DNA from 2 places in the Caloranaerobacter longqiensis genome. Region 2 is predicted to be linked to the other one. Evidence: riboswitches for the same ligand, from Rfam matches in the RefSeq annotation. Region 2 holds a riboswitch; the other holds the start of a gene.

Region 1 (7,417 bases), 270 kb from region 2:
GCTACGAGAAATGAAAAACTTATAGCAATTGCTGAAAGCTTAAGAGAACAGGTGCAGAGATTCAGGATTATATATATGACAGAATATAATGGATCAACTAAGTTATCTGAAGAGCATAGTAAAATAATCGAAGCAATAAGCAAAAGAAAACCAAAGGAAGCAAAATATTATGCAGAAATTCATATAGAAAATGCTGAAAACTATATTATTAAAGTGACTAAATCTAAAATGAATAAAAGGACAAGTGGGGTCGAGTAGGGAATGATTAACGGTATAATATTAGCTGGAAAGTCAGAAAAAAAGTTAGATGGGGAATATACAAAAGCACTTGTAAATATTAATGGGAAGCCTATGATTTCTTATGTAATCAAAGCATTAAAGGAATCTGGAGTAATAGATAAAATAGTTGTAGTTGGAGATAGAGATGAACTTGATAAAATTGGGTTTGAAGATGTGGAATTTGTGATTCAGGACAGAGGTTCAATAATAGATAATGTAATTGCAGGGGTAGATTACTTTAAAGAAGACTCTATGGTACTAATATCTACCTGTGATATTCCACTTTTGACGGCTCAAGCCGTATATGATTTTGTAAAGAAATCATTAGAGTCTAAAGCAGATATTTGTTATCCAATAATTGAAAAAAGTGTTTGTCTTGAAAAATATCCAGAGGCAATTAGAACTTATGCCAAGCTTAAAGATGGCTATTTTACTGGTGGGAATTTGATGTTAATAAATCCAAAAGTTTTAGATAGATGCATAACAAAGGCAAAACAAATGATAGAATATAGAAAAAATCCCGTAAAAATGAGTAAAGTATTAGGATTTACTTTCTTATTGAAACTTGTTGTTGGCAGACTTACTATTGAGAGCGCAGAAAAAAGAGTATCTAAAATTTTAAGATTGAAGCCAAAGGCAATAATAACACCATACCCTGAGATTGGAAATGATGTGGATAAACCCGAAGATTTAAATATGGTTGAAAAATATTTAAGTTGAATTGAGGGCTAATAGCCATCAGACCGTTGACAAACTTATCTTTTAAAATATTTTATGAAAATGAAAGCGAATGCTTGAAAGAATTTAGTTAAAAAACTAGGTGAAAATTTTTGAGAAAATCCGTAGGCTTAGCATGGACGCTAAGCCAGCTTCCAGAGTCAGGATGACTCATTGGAAGCGTTAGGATTTTCTAAAAATTTGAGCCTTAAGTTTTTTCTAAATTCGTCCGCATGAGCGTCATTTTCATATATATTTCACTTTGTCAACAAGCTAAGAGGGCTAAATAGCCCTCGTATTGTGTTTTTATAAATTTTAATTTACTTTAAAATAAAACGTAGCAAGCATTATTCAAAAATTCAATTAAAAGTTAAAAAATAGTTAAGTTATCTTATATTTATATATATAAAAGTAAATAATGTTAGGATAATTAAATTTATAACAATCTTTATTAGATTTTTATTTTGTGATAATAGTTCAGTAAAAACTTCAAATATAGAAACAGCCATTACTGCTATAAGCATATAAACTAGATTTTTCTGATTAATAAGAGTCAAAACTGCTGCAATTGTCGAAACCATATATAATGGATATCTTATTAGATTAATATAATTACTATTCTTTTCGTTCATTTTTATTCATTCCAAACTCCTTCCTTTAAAAGGTTTGCCATTTCAATAGCAGTTAAAGCAGCTTCATAGCCTTTGTTACCAGCTTTTGTTCCAGCTCTTTCAATAGCTTGTTCAATAGTATCTGTAGTTAAAACGCCAAATATCACAGGTACTTCAGTATCTAAAGACACTTTTGCTATACCTTTTGAAACTTCGCTTGCTACATAGTCAAAATGAGGCGTAGCCCCTCTTATTACTGCTCCTAGACAGATTACTGCATTATATTTTTTAGATTTAGCCATTTTTTTAGCTATTAGCGGAATTTCAAAAGAACCAGGAACCCAAGCTACTTCAATATCTTCTTCATTTACTCCATGTCTTCTTAGTCCGTCTAAAGCGCCAGAAAGAAGTTTACTACTTATAAATTCGTTGAACCTACTTATTATAATTCCAAACTTTAAATCTTGGGCAATTAATTTACCTTCATAGATTTTCATGTTATTCTTCCTCCTTTAAAAATTCTAATATGTGTCCCATCTTTTCCTTTTTAGTTTTTAAATAATATTTATTTTTTTCATTATAGCTTACTTCAAGAGGTATTCTTTCAACTATTTTAAGTCCATAGCTTGATAAGCCAGAAAGTTTTTTCGGATTGTTTGTCATGAGTTTTATATTTTTAACTCCTAAATCTACAAGTATCTGTGCTCCGACTGTATAATCTCTCAAGTCTTCGGGAAAACCTAAAGCGAGATTGGCTTCTACTGTATCCATACCTTTATCTTGGAGGACATATGCCTTTAACTTATTTATTAAACCTATTCCTCTTCCCTCTTGACGTAAGTATATTAAAACACCTTTGCCTTCTTCATTAATTTTTTTCAATGCAGCTTGTAATTGTTCTCCACAGTCGCATCTCATTGAACCAAAAGTATCACCAGTAAGGCATTCAGAATGAATTCTTACAAGTACAGGTTCATCTCCAGCTATATTGCCTTTTACTAAAGCTACATGATGTTCGTCGTTTAATTTATTCTGGTATCCAATTATTTTGAATTCTCCATATTTTGTAGGCATATCAGCTTCTGCAACTTTTTCTATTAAAATTTCGTTTTTTCTTCTATAGGCTATTAAATCTGCTATAGTAATTATTTTGAGATTATGTTTTTTTGCAAATTCCATAAGTTGTGGAAGTCTTGCCATACTACCGTCATCATTCATAATTTCACAAATTACACCTGCTGGATATAAATTAGCAAGTCTTGCAAGGTCTACTGCAGCTTCCGTATGTCCAGCTCTTTTTAAAACTCCACCTTGTCTTGCTTCGAGAGGGAATACATGACCTGGTCTTTTAAAATCTTGAGGTTTAGCGTTTTTATCTAAAACTTTTTTTATAGTAAGAGCTCTTTCAAAAGCTGAAATACCAGTTTTAGTTTCTTTAGCATCTATTGATATCGTAAAGGCAGTTGAATGTGAGTCAGTATTTTCGCTGACCATCTGAGGTATATCAAGTGCTTTAAGTCTTTCAGAAATTATAGGCATGCAGATAAGACCTCTGCCGTATTTTGCCATGAAATTAACTGCTTCTGGTGTAACTTTTTCTGCAGCCATTACGAGGTCGCCTTCGTTTTCTCTGTTTTCATCATCTACTACGATAATCATTTTGCCCTGCTTTATATCTACTATAGCTTCTTCTATAGTATTGAATTTAAACAAATTTATCACCTCTTTATATAAATCCATGTTCTTTTAAGAACTTTATATCTATATCTTTGTCATCCTCTTCCTTTTTATTGTGAATTAATAGCTTTTCAACATATTTTCCTATCATATCGCATTCTAGATTGACTTCATCACCTAAAGATTTTTCTATAAGCGTTGTAACCTTTTTAGTATGGGGGATTATAGATACTTTAAATACTTTATTATCAATGTAAGCTACTGTTAAGCTAATCCCGTCAATAGCGATAGAGCCTTTATAGATGATATATTTCAACAATTCTTCAGGAGGTTTTATAGTAACCCATACTGCATTATCTTCTTTATCGAATGACAGTATTTTACCTGTTCCATCGATATGGCCACTTACCAAATGTCCTCCTAATCTGTCACCTAATCTTAATGCTCTTTCTAAATTAACTTTACTTCCTGGCACTAGATTTTTTAAATTGCTTCTTTTCATAGTTTCAGGCATGACATCTACGCTGAATGTATTATCAGTAAAATCTGTAACAGTTAAACATACTCCGTTTGTGCTAATACTATCTCCAATCTTTATATCTTCTAATACTTTCTTTGCTTTTATAACTATTTTCACAGATTTAGTTCCTTTTAAAATCGATTTAACTATACCTACCTCTTCAACAAGACCAGTAAACAAGTTAATCACCTTCTTTATTTCGTATATATCCTTCTATCATAATATCTTCATCTAACTTATGAATTGTAATATTATCTATGTAAAAAGAGTCTTTTACAAATGGAATACCATCTCCGTCAACAGGAGTTTTGGATAGATGACCTCCGATTATTTTAGGTGCTATAAAGAAGTTTATTTTATCAACTATATTAGATTTTAAAGCAGAGTAATTGAGAGTTCCTCCACCTTCTAGAAGAATGCTGTCTATACCCATTTCACCCAGCTTTTTCATAAGATAATTTAAGTCCACTCTGCCGTTTATAGTTGGTGTGGTCAGGACTTCTACCCCTAGCTCTTTAAGTTTTTTTGTTTTGCTCTTATCAGCTAAAACGGTGGTGGCTACTATAGTTCTTGCATTAGATACATCTTTAACTACTTTTGCGTCTAAAGGTATTCTGCACCTGCTGTCTACAATAACTCTTACAGGGTTTTTCCCTTTAAAATTCTTTAACCTTACTGTAAGTTGAGGATTATCAACTATGATTGTATTTATTCCTACCATTATGGCACTGTATCTGTGCCTTAATTTATGAACGTACTGCCTGGAAGTTTTACCAGTAATCCATTTAGAATCAGAAAACTTTGTAGCTATTTTTCCATCTAGAGTCATTGCAGTTTTCATGAGGCAGAAAGGAACTTTAGTTGTAATATATTTTATAAAGATTTCGTTAAGTTTTCTTGCTTCATTTTCTAGTATTCCTATTTCTACTTCAATTCCATTATTTTTAAGTATCTCTACACCTTTACCAGAAACTAAAGGATTAGGATCTAATGTTGCTATAATAACTTTTTTAATACCGCTGTTTATTATTCTGTTAACACAGGGAGGAGTTTTTCCAAAATGAGAACATGGTTCTAAAGTTACATACATGATTGAATTTTCTGGATTTTCAACAACTGAATTCAAAGCTTCAACTTCTGCATGATTTCCGCCAAAGTATTTATGATAGCCCTCACCTATAATACTGCCATTCTTAACAATGACGCAGCCTACCATTGGATTAGGATTTACAAAGCCAGCTCCTTTTTCTGCTAATTCTAATGCTCTTTTCATGTATTTTATATCCATTATCAATCACCCCCCATACATAAAAAATAAAGCCCTGAAGTTTTAACTTCAGGGCATAAAATTTCAGAAAATATAGAACATTTTGCAACATTTCCTTCTCCCATCCAGACTATACTGTCGGCTCTGGAATTTCACCAGATCAACCGCTATTGCGGCTCGCGGGCTATACCGCCGGTCGGGAATTTCACCCTGCCCTGAAGGAAATATATATTCTTTATATTTAATTGTTTAAATAAAGCATATCATTATTAGATTTTAAAATCAAGTTTTTTTAATTTATATCAAATTAAAATGTCAACCATAAAAAATAAAAAGGTTGACAATATGTTTTGGTTTATATTATTATATTTACAGTTATATACATTAAAGAAAAGGAGGCATAGTCATGAGAATAAAAATACGCAATATGATTTTAGTGTCTTTATTTGCAGCATTAACGGCAATAGGTGCTTTTATTAGAATTCCTACTCCTATAGTACCTTTTACGCTCCAATTTCTTTTTTGTGCCTATGCTGGTACACTTTTAGGTTCGAGATTAGGTTTAATTTCTCAACTTCTATATGTAGGAATAGGTTTAGCAGGAGTTCCTATATTTACAAAAGGAGGAGGTATTTCTTATATTTTTCAGCCTACTTTTGGATATTTGATAGGATTCATATTATGTGCATATGTAATTGGTAAGCTTACAGAAAATCTTAAAGAGATTACATTTATAAAATATTTTATAATCGTAGTTACTGGACTTATGATTGTTTATGGTATTGGAGTTCCATATCTATATTTAATTGTAAATTACTATTTAGGAAAGACTATGACATTTGGACAGGCTATATATGCAGGTTTTGCTCTATATATAGTGCCAGATTTACTGCTTAGTGCTTTAGTAGCATTTACTTCAGTAAAGGTAATACCTATTTTGAAAAAATTAGGGTATATAACTAGAATATAAGAAAAGGGGAATAAGTTATGAAAGAAATTATATCTAACATTATTGAAAGAATTTTAAATGGTGGTCAGATTTACTATGATGAAGCAGTAGAAATTGTTAATATAGATGAAAAAGATATTGAAACATTAGAGATATTATTCAAAGGTGCGAATGCAATAAGAGAAAAGTTTGCAGGTAGAAAAGTTGATTTATGTACTATAATGAACGTAAAATCTGGAAGATGTTCTGAAGATTGTAAATTTTGTGCTCAATCTGTTTATTATAATACTGGAGTTATGGAATACGGATTATTAGATTATGATAAGATTTTAAAAAGAGCAAAAGAAATGGAGAAAGCTGGTGCTCACAGATTTTCACTTGTAACTAGTGGTAAAGGCATTAAAGGTAAAGATTTTGAAAAAATATTAGATATTTATAGAAGATTGGTTAAAGATACTAGTTTGAAACTATGTGCTTCTCTTGGAATTATAAGCTATGAACAGGCTTTAAAGCTGAAAGAAGCGGGAGTATCAATGTATCATCATAACATAGAAACGAGCAGAGAATATTATAAAGAGATTTGTACAACTCATTCATATGAAGAGAGAATAGAGAGTATTAAAAATGCGATGAAAGCAGGGCTTAAAATCTGTTGTGGCGGGATAATAGGTATGGGGGAAAGCAAAGAAGATAGAATAAAAATGGCATTTGAAATTAGAAATCTAGGAGTAAAATCGATTCCAATAAATGTATTAAGTCCAATCAAGGGAACACCTTTAGAAAATAAAGAAATACTGTCGCCTTTTGAAATACTAAAGACAATGGCTCTGTATAGATATATAATACCAGATGGCTATATAAGATATGCTGGTGGAAGAATGGCTTTAAAAAACAAACAAAATATAGGTTTTAGAGCAGGAGTAAATGCTGCATTAGTAGGAGATTATTTAACTACAATAGGAAGCAATATTGAAGAAGATAAAAAAATGATAATACAAGAAGGTTTAGATATAGGAAAGGGGTATTAAAATTGGGGAAAGGATTATTTATCGTAGGAACTGATACTGATGTAGGAAAATCTGTTATTACTGCAGGGTTAGTATATATTTTGAGAAAAAATGGAATAAATGCATGCAGTTTTAAGGCCGTGCAAAGCGGTGGTATTATCGAAAATGGTAGACTTATTTCAGGTGATACTGTATTAGTTAAAAAAGTATGTAATTTAGAAGAAGATGAAAATTTAATGAATCCTTACTGTCTAAAGATACCAGTATCTCCTCATCTTGCAGCAAAGATAGAGGGAATAGAGATTAGCAAAAAAAAGATATTAGATACATATAGAAAATTATCACAAAAATATGAATACATAATCGCTGAAGGTAGTGGTGGCATAATTG
Region 2 (7,417 bases):
TTCAGTTGCTATAGGTGATATATATGAAACTTTGCCTTTATATTCTTGATTTTTAAATGCCTCCCCAGTTATTTTAACTTCTTGCCCTAATTTTATATCATTTACGTCATATTCACTAATATTTACTTCTATTTCTAAGTTACTTATATCATCAATAACAAACAAAGGTGAAGCTGTATTAGCCGGTATCCCAAGTTTAGCACCCGAATAAACAACAACTCCGTCTATTGGGCTTTTTATTATAGATTTACTAAGAGCTTCTTTCTGTTTTTTTAAATTTAATTCTTGTAATTCAACTCTCTTCTTTTGACTTTCTATATTTCTAGTTTTATTTGCATCTTCTAACTGTTTCTGAGCTAATTCAAAGCTAATCTTAGCTGCAGTTAGTGCTGACTTGTCAGCATCTAATTGTGCTTTGCTTATCGCCCCTGCCTCATATAATTTAACAGAATTCTGATATTTCTTTTGAGCATTTTCATAATTTAATTTTGCATTTTCTAAATTTTTCTCAAGTTGAAAAGTATCTTTGCCTTCAAGCATATCCTTTAAAATCTGTTTTTCTATTTCCAAGTTGATTTCTGCAGTCTTTATATTAAATTCAATATCCTCTGTATCAAGCTTTACTAATATTTGCCCTTTAGATACTCTATCCCCTTCCTTAACTAGTATTTCTTTTATTGTATATGGAAGTGTTGTTACTACATTTCTATTAACTTTAGATTTTATAGTACCATCTGAAATTATTGTTGAAGATATGTCCTCCTTAGATACTTCAACTACTTTTACAAATATTCCTTTTCTATCTTCCTTCTTTGCCGCTTTGTATGCTCCCACTCCTATTATCGCTATTCCTAAAATCACTAATAGAGAAATTGCTAAAACCTTTTTCCTCTTTGCCATATAAAAACCTCCTGTCCATTTAAATATGTCTATCACTTTCTTTACTTATCTTACTTCTACAAAATTATTCAATTTCCTGCCAAAACATTAAATTTAATGAAATTAATAAATAAGGTAGATTTTGCATATATCCATAAACGGAAATTATATTTGAATTTATCCACAATTTAAAGTAGTTTACAACGACTCTGGCATGTAAACATGCCAGACAAAGTTTCAATAAAATCAACATTAAATCTTTAAAATATGGGATTTTATTATAATTTCCTATGGATTATAAAAAATTTGAGATGCGATAGAACTCACATCTCCTTCCACATTATTATTGCATCTTCTTTTGTATCAGAATAATAACCTGGTCTTATACCACACTCTTTAAAACCGTATTTTTTATATAAAGACTTAGCTATCTCATTTGATTTTCTGACCTCTAAAGTCATCCTATTTATTCCTCTTTCTCTACAAATCTCTATAAGAGCTTCTACTAGTAATTTTCCTACTCCCAATCCTCTAAAATCAGGATGAACAGCTATATTTGTTATATGTCCCTCATCGATAATAAGCCAAATGCCACCATACCCTATTACTTTATCATGGACAGAAGCTACAACATACTTGGCAAGCCTATTTTCATTGACTTCCTTTACAAAAGCATCTCTTGACCAAGGCGTTTTAAATGACTTTTTTTCTATATCAAGAACTTCATCGATATCTTCTTCTGTCATCTCTCTAATTATAATCTTACTCATTTTTCTCACCACAACACTTAATTTTCTCTTCATATTCTCTCTGAGCTTGAGACTTTCTGAGATAATCAGGAACTAAATCAAAAAAGTTTTCTAGTTTTCCTTCTTTTGCCCTTGATAGTGCTAATTCTGCAACTGATGATGCTCTTGCCATATTTGCAGATTTTGGTGCAAAAAATACTCTATCGCCTAAAACTTCAATTATTTTCTGTCTGTAAACTAATGTACCATCTCCATTAACGATAATACTTTCATCTCTTTCTTTTAAAATATTCATAAGTTCATCTAACTCTATCGCATCTGGTTTTTGTATAACACAAAGGTTACCATTTTCCCACTTGTAAATTCCAGTAAATACTCTATCCCTTCTAGCATCCATCATTGGTACAATAATCCCATCAGAATAAGGTAAATTAAATGCTAGAGCATCCAATGTAGGTATACCAATAACTGGCTTATTCAAAACATGCGCTAAGCTCTTTATGGTTGCTACCCCAATTCTTAAACCCGTAAATGAACCTGGTCCGATTGATACTGCAAAAACATCTATATCCTCTGGTTTTAATTCGCTGTTTTCCAAAATTTCTTTTATTATAGGCATTATTTTCTGAGAATGAGTTCTTTTATTATTTAATATATACTCACCAATCAATTTATCTTCATCAAGTATAGCACAAGTTGCAACAATACTGGACGTATCTACCGCAAGTACCTTCACTATTTAATCAACTCCTTAACAATTTCTTCATATCGCTTTCCTTTAGCTTCTATTATTATTTCTCTTTCATTAAATTCTTTTCCTTTTTTTATAGTAATATCTAATCTTTCTAAAGGTAGTATATCTTCTATTATACTAGCCCATTCAATTATAGTAATCCCTTCTGAATATATATATTCTTCAAATCCTAAATCATACATCTCATCTATATCGTCTATCCTATATACATCAAAATGATATACTGGATATCTTCCCTCATATTCATTAATCAATGTAAAAGTAGGGCTAGTAACATAGTCTTTAACATCAAGTCCTTTAGCTATTGACTGTGTTAATGTTGTTTTTCCCGCTCCTAAATCACCATTTAAACATAAAATATCCCCACTCTTTAAAAGTTTTCCTAATTTGTATCCAAAAGAATAAGTTTCTTCAGGACTGTTTGTTTTTATTTTTACCATGATTTCATCCTTCCTATATTCATTTTTTCATCTTATATATAAATTGTGCAATTCTGTTTAATCCTTCTGTTAACACATCTGTACTACATGCATAAGAAATCCTTATATAATCATCCATTCCAAAAGCTATACCGGGTACAACTGCCACTTTACTTTCTTCAAGTAATCTATCTGCGAAATAAACCGAGAAACTTCCATCATAATCCATATTTTGCTTTAATTGAGAAATATCGATAAACAAGTAAAAAGCTCCTTCAGGATAAATAAATGATAACGGTTTTATTTTATTTAACATTGAAACTACCCTATCTCTGCGACTCTTATAAATCTTAACCATCTCTTTTATTTCTTCTTCACAATAAGATAATGCTCCAAATGCTGCCCATTGTGATATTGTTGAAGGATGAGAAACTAAATGCCCTTGTATAGTAGAAATAGCTTTGGCTATTTCTCTATTAGAAGCTGAATATCCTACTCTCCATCCAGTCATAGAAGCTGATTTAGAAAATCCATTTATAGTTATTGTTATATCTTTAGCTTCATTAGAAATAGCAGCAATACTCTTATAGTCGTCAATATAACGTATCTTTTCATATATTTCATCTGAAATTATATATATATTATTCTCTAAACAAAATTCAACTATTGGAATTAACTCTTTTTCTCTGTATATGCTTCCAACTGGATTTGATGGATTAGAAATTATCATCGCCTTTGTCTTTGGACTTACAGCTTCTTTCAATTCTTCAACTGCAATTTTGAAATTATTAGATTTATCTGTTTCTACAAATACGGGCTTCCCTCCTACCAATTTAACCATTTCAGGATAACTTACCCAATATGGTTTAGGTATAATCACTTCGTCCCCTTCATCCAACAAAGCTAATAATGAATTAGTTATAGAATGTTTAGCTCCACTAGACACCACTATCTCATCAACTTCATAATAAATTCCATTTTCAATCCAAAGTTTGTTTTGAATAACTTTTTTCAGCTCATTCAACCCTGAAACCAAGTCATATTTTGTTTTGTTATTATGTATAGCTTTAATCGCTTCTTCTTTAGCTTTATCTGGAGTAAAAAAATCTGGTTCTCCAATGCTTAAATTAATTATATCTAAACCTTCTTCTCTAAGTTTTTTTATCTTACTGCTTATACCAATTGTAAATGATGGAGTTATATTGTTTAACCTTTTAGATAGCATCTATTTCCTCTCCTTTATATTGTTCTTTATCACTATATTTTTATTATAATCCATAGGAAATTATATTCCATATTAAATTGAAGATAAATTCAAATATAATTTCCGTGATGGATTTCAATAAAATCTACCTTATAAAATTTTTATTTAAAAAGATTTTATTATAATCCATAGGAAATTATATTCCTATTAATTTTAATGATAATTTCAAATATAATTTCCGTAATGGATTTCAATAAAATCTACCTTATAAAATTTTTATTTAAAAAGATTTTATTATAATCCATAGGAAATTATATTCCTATTAATTTTAATGATAATTTCAAATATAATTTCCGTAATGGATTTCAATAAAATAACAAAAAAAACAGGGGCGGTTGGATACAACAGAACCGTCCCCGTATTTCCTTATCTGTGTAAGATTGGTGATATTTTCTTATACAATACAATTGTAATCAGTGATACAATTATTCCCTTTAATAAATTAAAAGGAACTATTGCAAATAAGATAAAGGTTTTGTAATCAGCAACAAATTTATTAACTTTAGCACCCATTTCAACAAAAGCATCTACCGGAGCACCAAATAATTTTGCATAAAACGGTATTAAAAAATAATAATTTGATAAAGAAGCTACAAGCGTCATCATTACAGTGCCTATAATCATACCTAAAATTGCATTTTTAAACGTTTTGTTCTTAAAATAGATATAACCTGCAGTATAAACTAATACACTTCCTACTAAGAAATTTGCTAACTCCCCAACGCCCATGGTCGAAGTTCCTTTAATTACAAGATGAAGTATATTTTTAACAAACTCAATTATAACTCCAGCTATAGGACCTAATGCAAAAGCTCCTATTAAAGCAGGTATATCACTTAAATCAATCTTTAAAAACTCTGGTGTAAACCATAAAGGTACTTCAATATACATAATAAGAAATGCAAGTACTGATAAAACAGATATTTTGGTAAGCATTCTAGTGTTAAATCTTTCTTTTAGTGTTAACATGATACCCCTCCATCTATTTTTTTGTTTTATGGGAGAGGATTAGGAAATTAAAAGCTCCTGAAGACAATCTTCAGGAGCTTACATACATAAAACTATACTAATCTTCTCCCATCCAGACTTTAACTGTCGGCCCTGGAATTTCACCAGGTCAACTGCAATGCAGCTCGCGGGCTATACCGCCGGTCGGGAATTTCACCCTGCCCTGAAGACTAGAAAAAAATAAATATTCTATTATTAACTCCATTATCGCATTATTACTTACTTTTGTCAAGACAATAAATTAACCTTTCGTTATTCGACTGACAAAAAGCCAACATCGAACAACCAGTACCAAGTATCTTACATCTAATTTTACATTTTACATTTTCAATTTTAAATTTTATTTTTATAAACCACCTTACCATCAATTATTGTTACATATACTTTACAATCAACATCTCTTAATGGATGGCCATCAAATATAACGATATCAGCATCCTTGCCTACTTCAATACTTCCAACTCTATCATCTATTCCTAATATTTCAGCAGCATTGATAGTTATAGCTTTAAATGCCTCCATTTCATCCATACCAGCTTTTACAGCAAGTCCAGCACAAAGAGGTAAATATTGTAATGGTATTACCGGTGAATCTGTCATTATTGCAACCTTAACTCCAGCTTTCTGTAATATACCAGGTGTTTCAAAAGTCAAGTTTTTAAGCTCAAATTTACTTCTATTGGTTAAGCTTGGACCAACTATAGCGCATTTTCCTTCTTTTACCAAATGTTCTGCGATTAAGTGTCCTTCAGTACAATGGTCTAAAGTTATATCTACATCAAATTCCTTAGCTATCCTTATGGCAGTTAGTATATCATCTGCTCTATGAGCATGAGCCTTAAGTGGTATTTCTTTTCTAATTACCTTTGCCATAGCTTCCATTTTTATATCAAATTCAGGCATTTTTGATTCATCTTCTTTAGCTTTTTCTAATTTTTCAACATACCTTTTAGCTTTAAAAAGTGTTTCCCTAAGTTTTGCTGCAGTTGCCATTCTTGTAATTGGAGATTTCTTTTGACTATGATAAACTCTCTTAGGATTTTCTCCAAAAGCTATTTTCATAGCTAAAGGTTCTTTTACAATCATATCATCTATTCTATCTCCATATGTCTTTATAGCCGCAAATTGTCCTCCAACTACATTGGCACTACCTGGACCTGTCGCTACACATGTAACGCCACCTTCATATGCCTCTTTAAATGTCCTATCCATAGGGTTTATACCATCAATAGCTCTCAAATGTGGAGTTATTGGATCAACCCACTCATTACCATCATCTCCTTCAAAACCTATACCATCTTCCCATAATCCTAAATGACAATGCGCATCAATTAATCCTGGAGTTACAAGTCTCCCATTAGCATCAATTATTTCAACATCTAATGGTACAACTATGTCTTTACCTACTTCCTTAATCTTTCCATTTTCGATTAAAATACTTCCATTTTCAATTATTTCTCCAGTCATAGTCAAAATTTTACCATTTTTAATTAATAACATTTTCTTTTCCCCCCAATTCTTTCTTTTTATCAATTACACTTCTTACAGCTTTGATAACCTCCTTAATTGTACAAGGCTTATGTATTATATATTCTATTTCACTTAAATCTTGTCCATCTAAGTCATTTGGCCATCCTGTCATTAGGATAACTTTCAAATCCTTTTTAACACTTTTTATTTGCCTAGAAAGCCTAATACCATTCATCTTCGGCATAGCTAGATCACAAATTATTATATCATATTCCTTTCTAGACAATCTCTTTAAAACATTATTACTATTAGTTTCAATATCAGATTCTATTCCAATTATCCTAAGCATTTTTTTTAAAGAATAAGCTACATAGGCCTTATCATCTACAATTAGCACATTTAGCCCGTTAAATTTTGGTAAAATATTATCATCATCAGCATATCTTCCCCCTTTCTGATATCTATTAAATGAAATAATAAATTTTGTTCCTACTCCAACTTTACTCTCTACTTCTATACTCCCATTATAGCTGGCTATTATATTTTTAGCTATGCTTAAACCTAAACCTGTTCCTCTAGACTCTTTTGTACTAAAAAACGGTTCGAAAATTCTATCTTTAAATTCATCTGGTATTCCACATCCTGTATCCTCAATACAAATATAAACCTTATCCCCTCTGTCATAAGTTTTTACTGTTAACTTACCCCCATTTTCCATAGAATCTATAGCATTCAATATTATATTAAGAATTACCTCTCTTATCTCGTGAACATCACAATATATATAACTGTTTGAGTTTAACTCTTTCACTAAAGTAAATTCTCTTCCTTTTACATCATAGATATTATTCCATTTAGGTCTTGCCATATCTAT

The links. Region 2 has a riboswitch for FMN ahead of AB4Y15_RS01925 (ECF transporter S component). Riboswitches for the same ligand answer to the same signal wherever they lie in the genome.
Region 1: another riboswitch for FMN. It lies ahead of ribD (bifunctional diaminohydroxyphosphoribosylaminopyrimidine deaminase/5-amino-6-(5-phosphoribosylamino)uracil reductase RibD); the one in region 2 lies ahead of AB4Y15_RS01925 (ECF transporter S component).

Annotation. Positions count from the first base shown of each region.
Region 1 covers NZ_JBFWFX010000001.1:104,007-111,423, forward strand. Annotated here, with positions in the region: gene AB4Y15_RS00590 (GntR family transcriptional regulator) at 1-258, shown strand, start outside; gene AB4Y15_RS00595 (nucleotidyltransferase family protein) at 262-999, shown strand; gene AB4Y15_RS00600 (hypothetical protein) at 1,383-1,628, opposite strand; gene ribH (6,7-dimethyl-8-ribityllumazine synthase) at 1,631-2,104, opposite strand; gene AB4Y15_RS00610 (bifunctional 3,4-dihydroxy-2-butanone-4-phosphate synthase/GTP cyclohydrolase II) at 2,106-3,320, opposite strand; gene AB4Y15_RS00615 (riboflavin synthase) at 3,334-3,993, opposite strand; gene ribD (bifunctional diaminohydroxyphosphoribosylaminopyrimidine deaminase/5-amino-6-(5-phosphoribosylamino)uracil reductase RibD) at 3,986-5,092, opposite strand; FMN riboswitch at 5,181-5,298, opposite strand; gene AB4Y15_RS00625 (biotin transporter BioY) at 5,478-6,041, shown strand; gene bioB (biotin synthase BioB) at 6,059-7,048, shown strand; gene bioD (dethiobiotin synthase) at 7,051-7,417, shown strand, end outside.
Region 2 covers NZ_JBFWFX010000001.1:369,727-377,143, forward strand. Annotated here, with positions in the region: gene AB4Y15_RS01900 (efflux RND transporter periplasmic adaptor subunit) at 1-900, opposite strand, end outside; gene rimI (ribosomal protein S18-alanine N-acetyltransferase) at 1,203-1,661, opposite strand; gene tsaB (tRNA (adenosine(37)-N6)-threonylcarbamoyltransferase complex dimerization subunit type 1 TsaB) at 1,642-2,364, opposite strand; gene tsaE (tRNA (adenosine(37)-N6)-threonylcarbamoyltransferase complex ATPase subunit type 1 TsaE) at 2,364-2,822, opposite strand; gene AB4Y15_RS01920 (pyridoxal phosphate-dependent aminotransferase) at 2,842-4,026, opposite strand; gene AB4Y15_RS01925 (ECF transporter S component) at 4,432-5,034, opposite strand; FMN riboswitch at 5,131-5,248, opposite strand; gene AB4Y15_RS01930 (amidohydrolase) at 5,407-6,573, opposite strand; gene AB4Y15_RS01935 (ATP-binding protein) at 6,560-7,417, opposite strand, start outside.